DNA from 4 places in the Streptomyces sp. cmx-18-6 genome. Region 2 is predicted to be linked to each of the others. Evidence: riboswitches for the same ligand, from Rfam matches in the RefSeq annotation. Region 2 holds a riboswitch; each other region holds the start of a gene.
The links. A riboswitch is a leader RNA that binds a small molecule or an ion and turns the genes downstream of it on or off. The one in region 2 is predicted to bind cyclic di-AMP.
Positions count from the first base shown of each region.

Region 1: linked by a shared signal. The riboswitch ahead of ACLJPL_RS15540 (M23 family metallopeptidase) and the one ahead of ACLJPL_RS20800 (C40 family peptidase) in region 2 are both predicted to bind cyclic di-AMP.
Region 3: linked by a shared signal. The riboswitch ahead of ACLJPL_RS21835 (transglycosylase family protein) and the one ahead of ACLJPL_RS20800 (C40 family peptidase) in region 2 are both predicted to bind cyclic di-AMP.
Region 4: linked by a shared signal. The riboswitch ahead of ACLJPL_RS09435 (peptidoglycan DD-metalloendopeptidase family protein) and the one ahead of ACLJPL_RS20800 (C40 family peptidase) in region 2 are both predicted to bind cyclic di-AMP.

Region 1 covers NZ_JAEBEP010000006.1:20,590-22,780, reverse strand. Annotated here, with positions in the region: gene ACLJPL_RS15545 (PP2C family protein-serine/threonine phosphatase) at 1-735, shown strand, start outside; cyclic di-AMP (ydaO/yuaA leader) riboswitch at 946-1,098, shown strand; gene ACLJPL_RS15540 (M23 family metallopeptidase) at 1,110-2,159, shown strand.
Region 2 covers NZ_JAEBEP010000008.1:290,217-292,407, reverse strand. Annotated here, with positions in the region: gene ACLJPL_RS20805 (LysE family translocator) at 1-409, shown strand, start outside; gene ACLJPL_RS20800 (C40 family peptidase) at 471-941, opposite strand; cyclic di-AMP (ydaO/yuaA leader) riboswitch at 945-1,131, opposite strand; gene ACLJPL_RS20795 (hypothetical protein) at 1,484-1,789, opposite strand; gene ACLJPL_RS20790 (ATP-dependent Clp protease proteolytic subunit) at 1,863-2,191, opposite strand, start outside.
Region 3 covers NZ_JAEBEP010000009.1:103,525-105,715, reverse strand. Annotated here, with positions in the region: gene ACLJPL_RS21840 (transglycosylase family protein) at 1-647, shown strand, start outside; cyclic di-AMP (ydaO/yuaA leader) riboswitch at 939-1,134, shown strand; gene ACLJPL_RS21835 (transglycosylase family protein) at 1,139-1,855, shown strand.
Region 4 covers NZ_JAEBEP010000003.1:287,852-290,042, reverse strand. Annotated here, with positions in the region: gene ACLJPL_RS09440 (tyrosine-protein phosphatase) at 1-373, opposite strand, end outside; cyclic di-AMP (ydaO/yuaA leader) riboswitch at 820-978, shown strand; gene ACLJPL_RS09435 (peptidoglycan DD-metalloendopeptidase family protein) at 982-1,971, shown strand; gene ACLJPL_RS09430 (SGNH/GDSL hydrolase family protein) at 2,134-2,191, shown strand, end outside.

The DNA.
Region 1 (2,191 bases), on a different contig from region 2:
GTGGCGGCGCGGTACGAGGCGGCGCAGGCGGACGAGTTCGTCGGCGGGGACCTCTTCGCGGTGGCCGACACCCCGTACGGCGTACGCCTGGTGGTCGGCGACGTACGCGGCAAGGGGCTGGACGCGGTGGAGGCCGTGGCGGTGATCATCGGGGCGTTCCGGGAGGCCGCCGAGCAGGAGCGGTCGCTGGAGGGCGTCGCGCAGCGGCTGGAGCGGGCGCTCGCGCGGGAGGGCACACGGCGGTACGGGCTGGACGCCATGGAGGGGTTCATCACCGCCGTACTGGCCGAGATCCCGCCCGGTTCGGCCTCGCTGCGGCTGGTCAACCGCGGGCACCCGGAGCCGATCCTGCTGCACGCGGACGGGGCCCTGGAGGTCCTCGCGCCGTCCGTGCCCGCGCTGCCGCTGGGGATGGACCTCGGGGTGTGGCCCGACCGGTCCGACGAGTGGGAGCTGCCCGCCGGTTCGACGCTGCTCGCCTTCACGGACGGGCTCTCCGAGGCGCGGGACGCGAACGGGGCCTTCTACGACCCGGCGGCCCGGCTGCGCGGCCGGATCTTCCCGGGGCCGGAGGAGCTGCTGTCGGCGCTCACCGACGACGTACGGCTGCACACCGGAGGGCGGTCCACGGACGACATGGCGCTGCTCGCGGTGAGCCGGCCGGCGGAGGGGCAGCCGGTGCGGCGGACCACGGTGAAGATCGTCGGACGGGGCGATGACACGGTGCGTGACTGAAGGGCATCGCTCCGCATAACATTTGACATACCGTCAGAAAAAGTAGTGTTGCCGAGCCACCGTCAAGTCGCCCGTTTCCACCCGCTTGTAGCCGGTAAGTCCGTGCCGGGGCCGTTAATGATCAACAGGAACGGCTTGGAATCGGGCCCGTCCGTCTATTAACGTTCGATAACGCAGCGCGGTCGTCCCAGCCGTCGTCAGAGACGGCGCCGTGCGCGAGCGCCGAATTCCGCAAGGAAACCGGGGAACCACCTACATGGGGTGAATCGGGCACCTGCGTCTCGTGAGAGGCGGAGGGGCCCGTAGGAGACCTTCCTGCTCCGAACCCGTCAGCTAACCCGGTAGGCGAGAAGGAAGGAAAGGAGTGCGCCCACGTGGCGTCCAACAAGCCTGCCCCTGAGGCCCCGTCACCCTTCAGTGTCGACACCTTCGGTGACGAGGAACGGACGTGGGAGGAGTGGAATCCCACCGAGGAGTCCATCCGTCCCGTGCGCGGCAGGCACCGCGTAGCCAAGCAGCGGGGGCTCGCCCGTAGCTCCACCGTCCTCGGGGTCGGCGTCATAGCGGCGGTCGGAGCGGGTGGCATGGCCACCGCTCAGGACAAGGCACCCGTCTCCATCTCTCTTCCCGATTCCTTCGTGGACAACCTCCCCGACGCCAAGTCCCTTCCCGGCGTCGGGTCCTTCATGTCCCAGGAGGCCGAGGCGGCCCCGGTCGTCGCCGCCTCCGCGCCGCTCACCACCGCGGGCATCACCACCGCCGAGGCCGAGCAGGGCACGACCGACGCGGGCGAGGCCCTGCGCGCCCGGATCCTCCAGCAGGCCGAGCAGCAGCAGGCCAGCGCGGACGCCGAGGCCAGGGCCGCCGAGGAGGCCGCCGCCGCCGAGAAGGCCGCCACCGAGGCGAAGAAGCAGCAGGACGAGGCCGAGGCCAAGGCCAAGGCGAAGATCGCCGCCGAGAAGAAGGCGGCGAAGGAGGCGGCGGCGAAGAAGGCCGAGGAAGAGCGCCTCGCCAAGCTCCGCGCCAGCTACACCCCGCCCACCTCCGCGTACACGCTCACCTCGACCTACGGCCAGTCCGGCGCGATGTGGTCCTCCGGCCAGCACACCGGCCTGGACTTCGCCGGGGCGGCCGGTTCGCCGCTCAAGGCCGTGCACGGCGGCACGATCACCTCGGCCGGCTGGTCCGGTTCGTACGGCTACCGCACCGTCCTCCAGCTCGATGACGGCACGGAGATCTGGTACGCCCACCAGTCCTCGATCGACGTCTCGGTCGGCCAGCGGGTCGACACCGGCGACACCATCGGCCGCATGGGCGCGACCGGCAACGTGACCGGCGTCCACCTCCACCTGGAGGTCCGCACCGCGGGCGGCTCGGCCATGGACCCGGCGGCGTGGCTGAACAGCAAGGGCCTGGGCGTCTGAGCCTGGCGGTCTGAGCCGCTTCACGCCCTCTC
Region 2 (2,191 bases):
CTACCTCGGCATCAGCGCCCTGTACGCGGTCCGGCGCCGGGTCTCCGAGGAGAGCAGCCGTACGCCGGACCAGGTACCGCCTGAGGAGTCCAAGGAGGCCAAGGAGTTCGGGCGCGCCCTGCGTCAGGGTTTCCTGACCAACGCGCTCAACCCCAAAGCGCCCGTGCTCTTCCTCAGCCTGCTGCCCCAGTTCGTCCCGGACGGGCAGCCGCCGTTGCCCAGGACGCTGGTGCTCGCCGCCCTCGTGGTGGCTCTCGCCCTCATCTGGTTCCCGGCCGTCGCCCTCCTCGTGGACCGGCTGGGCCGGTGGCTGCGCCGACCGCGTACCGCCCGGGCGATCGAGGGCGGCAGCGGTGTGGCGCTCACCGGACTGGGGCTGGCGCTGGTGACCGGCCCGCTCCTGCGGTGAGTACGGAGAGAGCCTCCGCACGAAGAGAGCGCCCGCACGGAAAGAGCGTCGGGCCGGTGGGTCAGCGGACCCGTCCGTACCAGACGCTCTTGGACCAGATTTTCGCCAGTCGCACCACGTCCCCCGATTTGGGGGAGTGCCAGATCTTCCCGGCCCCGGCGTAGATGCCCACGTGGTAGACGCTGCGCCCCGAATGGAAGAACACGAGGTCGCCGGGTTTCCTCTTCGACGAGGAGATACGGCTGGTCTTGTTGTACTGCTGCTGTGCCGTGCGGGGAAGTTTCTTGCCGACCTTCTTGAACGAGTAGACAGTCAGCCCTGAACAGTCGAAACGGTTGGGGCCGGCGGCCCCGTACTTGTAAGGGGAGCCCTTCTTCGACGCGGCGACCTTCAGCGCCTTCGTCGAGTGGGTGGCGGCCTCGGCGTCGTCGACCAGGCCGGGTGCCAGCATCGAGGACGTCACGGCCAGGGTGAGCACCGATGCCGTACCGAAGCGGGCGAACAGAGACGGGACATGAACCTGCGCAGACATGCGCAACCCTTCGTCAGCCGCCTGTGAAGGATGACCTGTCGGGTTCGGGCTGGCGAAGTTGCCCGGCCGCTTGACGCGGCTTCACCCCGAGGGCTTCCCGGTCTCCCGGTCGGCCCGTTGTGCTCGGGTCCTCCACTCCTGCCGATCCACTCCTGTCGACCAGTCATCCGGGAGGCGGCAGGACTCGGCGTCCACCCGGACCGCCCCGCCGCGGTGGCGGGGGCTTGTCGTCCCAGGGATCTTGACCCACCAAGTGCCGGATTTCCGAGTCGAAACGGTGATTTGTGAGTCTCCTCACCACTGATCCGTTCGAGTGGACAGGGCGGATTCGCGCCCGCCGACGAGCCGGGCGCACACCCTCGTACCAGCGACGAAAGGGCGCATTTCGAGTACGGCCCACGCGGGGAACGCAAGTTGAGCCATCGCTCGCGCGGGTGAACTCCTACGCCGAACGAGCGAGGAAAATCGATCGCGGGACCGGGCGTGTCGCACGGCGCGATCCGCCGGCACACCCTCTATGCGCTCCCGGCGCGCGGAGCGGCTCAGTTCGGGGTCGGAGGCATGGCGACCCGGCCCGCCCGACGCTCGCCGTCCAGCACCCGCAGGGCCCGCGCGAGCGTCGCCGCGTGAATCTGCCGCTCACCCCGCTCGTGCATCAGGGCCAGGGCGTCGCGCAGGGCCGCCGCCCCGGAGGCCAGGGCCTGAGCGGCTCTCAGGGCGCTGTAGGTGTCGCTGCCGCGCGCCGGGTTGATGCGGCCCACCTGGTCCAGGACCGCCAGGTAACAGTCGATGAACTCGCCCTCGGCGCGGGTCAGTGCGGGCAGGGGCGGGAACTCCGTTGGCTCCATGGGCGGTTCACCTCGCGTCGTGCGGCGGCTGGGGGTGAGGGGGCGTCCTGTCGACCGAGTCGCGGAACGTCCCCTAGCGGTTCTCCACGACATGGTCCACCAGCCCATGGGTGCGGGCGGCCCTCGCGTCGAGGATGGTGTCGCGCTCGATGTCGGCGGTGACCTGCTCGGCGGTCCGGCCGGTGTGCCGGACCAGCATGGCCGTGAACATCTCGCGGGTGCGCACCAGTTCGCGCGCGTAGATCTCCAGGTCGGACGGCTGGCCCCGCATCGGCTCCTCCAGTGCGGGCTGCTGAATGACTACCCGCGCACCGGGCAGAGCATGTCGGCGTCCCGGCGCACCGGCCGCCAGCAGGGCGGCGGCGTAGGAGCCGGCCTGGCCCAGGCAGAAGGTCTCCACCT
Region 3 (2,191 bases), on a different contig from region 2:
CGGACGAAGCGGACGAAGCGGACGAAGCGGATGAAAAGGGTGAATCCGAGGGTTCCGGCGAGGCTCAGGGCGAGACGGGCAAGGGTGGCAAGACCGGCAAGTCGGGCAAGGTCGGTGAAGCGGGCAAGACCGGCGCGGGGGAGGAGGAAGGTGAGGGCGGCGGCGCCGACCCCTCCGCGAAGCCCTCCCCTTCGCCCGCCACCGGCAAGACCGGCGGGGCCGGGAAGACCGGCTCCTTCGAGTCCCCCGACGCCTCGCAGCCCTCCACCTCCGCCCCTGACGCCTCGAAGGGCGACCGCAGCGGCGGCAAGCACCGGGGTGCCCCGGCTCCCGAGGAGGCCGGTGCGGCGGGTCGTGAGGACGGCCCCCGGGAGTCCGGCCGGCGCGCCTCGCGGGGTGAGGGTGACGCGCGGGACGGCGGCGCGGTCACCGCGGGCGGCTACACCGTGCAGCCCGGGGACAACCTCTGGGCGATTGCTGACGCACAGGAACTTCCCCAGGGCTGGTCCGGTCTGTACGAGGCCAACAAGGACCTCCTGGGCTCCGACCCGGACCTGATCCTGCCCGGCCAGAGCCTGGATCTGGGGCTGGAGCAGGGCGCTTCGGAAGGTGCCGGGGAGCGCGTCGAGGAGCCTGCGGCCAACTGATCCAATTCGGGAAAACACCCCGAAATCGCGGGTAGTTCAGGGACCTATGTCCACTTATGCGTAAGTGAGACATGGGTCTCTTTGCTTCAACTGGCGTGTCGCGTCCGCCCGCTCGGCGTTGATCCGCTCCGACCTGCGGAAACGGTCCGTCAGGGTGAGCAAGTAAGCGCCAATTAGACTAGTATGTCCATCTTTGAATATGGGGGTTGCCTGTGTTTACGGTCGGAACCGCTCGCACCGCGGGCCCCGACGACCGTCACGCCGAATCCTGCCGGCGGCCGAAGGGAACAGACGCGTAAAGCGCCGTAGGCAGGAGCGGGGGACCCAGGTAGGCCGCCGGGTCCGGACGGGCCTCGTCGAAGTCGGAAGACTTCGGACGGGACGTACGGGACCGGCTCGGGGTGAAGTCGTGCGCAAGGTCGCACGGCCGGGCAACTCATCAGCCCGAACCCGACAGCTCACCTCGTAGGCGTCGGTGAGGAGATCGTTCCATGCTGCTTAACAGCAAGGGCAAGCACCGCCGCCCGTCCAAGGCCGTCCGTCTCGCCACCCTGGCGGGCGTCACCGGTGCCGCCGTCGCGGTGCCGCTGATGGGCGCGACCAGCGCTTCCGCCGCCTCCGTCGAGACCTGGGACGCCGTCGCCCAGTGCGAGTCCGGCGGCAACTGGTCCATCAACACCGGCAACGGCTACTACGGCGGGCTGCAGTTCTCCCAGTCCAGCTGGGCCGCCGCCGGTGGTACGCAGTACGCCTCGCGCGCCGACCTGGCCTCCAAGGACCAGCAGATCGCCACCGCCGAGAAGCTCCTCGACCTTCAGGGTCCGGGCGCCTGGGCCTGCGCCGGCGCCGGCGGCCTCACCAACGACGGTGTGGACCCGGGCGTGAACACCGGCTCCGGCCAGTCGCAGAGCAAGCCCGAGCAGGCGCAGCCCGAGCGCAAGGCCGAGCAGCCCACCACGCGCAGCGAGCAGCGCAGCGCCCCGGCGGCCCCGAAGGCCGAGAGCTCCAAGAAGACCGTCACCACCCCGACCGGCGAGAAGGTCCAGAAGGGCGACGGCGAGTACAAGGTCGAGTCCGGCGACACCCTGAGCAAGATCGCTCAGAAGGAAGGCGTCAAGGGCGGCTGGAGCAAGCTGTTCGAGCTCAACGACGACATCGTCAAGGACGCGGACCTGATCTTCCCGGGTCAGCAGCTCCACCTGAAGTAACAGCCGGCTCTCCTCCCCGGAGGGAGGGGGTCCGGCGGCACCCTCCCTCGCACGGCTCCCCGGCCCGGCGCGCTCTCCCCCCGATGCGCGCCGGGCCGGGGTATCTCCCGTGGCCGGGGTATCCCCCGGGGGCGGGGCGTCTCCCGTGGCCGGGGTATCTCCCGGGCCGACACGTCTCCCGTGGGGGATTCGTTCACCTCTTGTCGTCAGGGCTTGTTACCACCCAGTAGATTTCTGGAGTTTTGCCCCGTGATGCAGGCCCTTGGGTCCTTTTTCGTCCCAGGAGACGGGCGGTCGGCCGACTGAGGAGGCCGGGCCGGTTAGGCTCGTGTCGCA
Region 4 (2,191 bases), on a different contig from region 2:
CGACGCCCTTGCCGTTCGCCAGGACCGAGCGCAGCTGCTCGATGTTCCCGTCGCGCACCAGCCGCCAGAACTCGGCCCCATCGGCGGGGTCGGAGAGCGGAATGCTGACATTGCGGACACCGCTGAGCTCGATGTCGAACCCGTCGAGCCGGTGGTCGGCGGAGTTGCGGAAGTCGAAGACCGTGTGCAGCCCGAGGCCGCCGAGGAAGGCCGCGTCCTCGGCGGTGGCGTGCGCCAGATGGCCGCTGCGGTAGAGCCGGCCGAAAGCGGTGCTGCGCCCGTCCGCCGTGGGGAGCCCGCCCACGTCGCGGAAGTTGCGGACTCCGGTCAGTGCGGTCTCTGTCGGCGGGACCTGCGGCACCTGCTGCGTCACGGGGGCTCCTGGGGTCTTCGGTGGCGGCGCGGCTCTCCGGCGAGGGCGCTCCCGTGACGATACGACATCGATTCCCCGGAAAATCATCACGGTTGACGAGCGCCGACCCGGCCGTCCACGGAGCCTGTGCTGATGGGGCGTCAGTGAGGACTCTCGCGGCATGTCCGTATTGGTGTATTTCTCAGAACATGCCCCGCTTATGGGTGAGATGGGATTCGACAGGTGAGCGGGATCATATCCGTGACGGTCCGTGGCGATGACCGTCCGACCGTTTCCCGGGATCCGCACGGAAAGCCAAGATCCGTAATCCACGGAGTGTGACGGGAAATCCCCGGCGCAATTGAATCGATGATTCCGCAAGGCAACCGACGGCTTGTTCCTGTCGTCCTGACTCGTTTACGGTCACCGTCAATCCGGGCGGACCGCCTAATCCTGCCGCCGACCGGAATTCGCACCCACCCACTCACGCGTGGCAGGAGCGGGGGAACCAGGTAAGCCGCCGGCCCGGAGAGATCCGGACCGGCTCGGGGTGAAGTCGCCACGGCGACCGGGCATCTCCAGCCCGAACCCGACAGCTCACCTCGCAGGCGCCGGAGAGGAACTTCCCCATGCCCGCAAAGGGTAAGCACCGTCGTATCAAGTCCGGCCCGATCCACCGCGGCGTCCTCGCCGCGGGCACCGGCGGCGCCGTACTCGCCCTCCCGCTGATCGGCGCCACCGGCGCGCACGCGGCGGAGAAGGCGGCCCCCGCCGCCAAGCCCGCGGCGGCCTCGCCGGCCGCGGCGCACACCGCGCCGCAGTCCGCGCCCGCCACGGCGAAGACCTCCCCGAAGACGTACTCCGTCGTCTCCGGCGACTACCTGGCGAAGATCGCGACCGAGCACCAGGTCAAGGGCGGCTGGCAGAAGCTGTACCAGGACAACCGCTCGGCGGTCGGCGAGAACCCCAGCCTGATCTTCCCGGGCATGAAGCTCACCATCGGCGCCAAGGCGTCCGGCTCCACCGCTCCTTCGGAGGCCGGGAAGCCGGAGGCCAAGAAGGCCGCCCCGGCTCCCAAGGCCGCCCCGAAGAAGGCCGCGCCGGCCCCCAAGGCCGCGCCGAAGGAAGCCCCCAAGGGCGACACCATCTCGGCGGACGACTCCGAGGGCTCCGGCGCCTCCGCGCAGACCGGCTCGTCCGAGGCGACCGGCTCCGGCTGGACCGCCCCGCTGGCCAACGCCAACGTCACCACCCAGTACCGCGCTTCCGGCTCCAGCTGGTCCAGCGGCTACCACACCGGCTCGGACTTCCAGGCCGCCTCCGGCACCCCGATCCACGCCATCGGCCCGGGCACCGTGGTCTCGGCCGGCTGGAGCGGTTCGTACGGCAACGAGGTCGTCATCCGGCACGAGGACGGCATGTACTCCCAGTACGCCCACCAGTCCTCGCTGAGCGTCTCCGCCGGCCAGACCGTCACCGGCGGCCAGCAGATCGGCCTCTCCGGCTCCACCGGCAACTCCACCGGCCCGCACCTCCACTTCGAGGTCCGCACCGGCCCGGGCTACGGCTCGGACGTCGACCCGATCGCCTACCTGCGCGGGCACGGCGTCTCCCTCTGATCCGAGGGGCGTAAGAAGTGATCGAGGGGCGGTGCGCGGCGGCGCACCGCCCCTCCACTTATTCCGGCTTTACCGAAATCTGACCGGGTGGTCTATCTCACCTCCCGTCAACCCCGTATTACGGTCGCGTAGGTCACATTGAACGGTGCAGGATATGCGCTTGTGGCAGACGATTCGAGAACCCAGCAGCAGAACATCATCGGGTCGTACGCGGCGATCG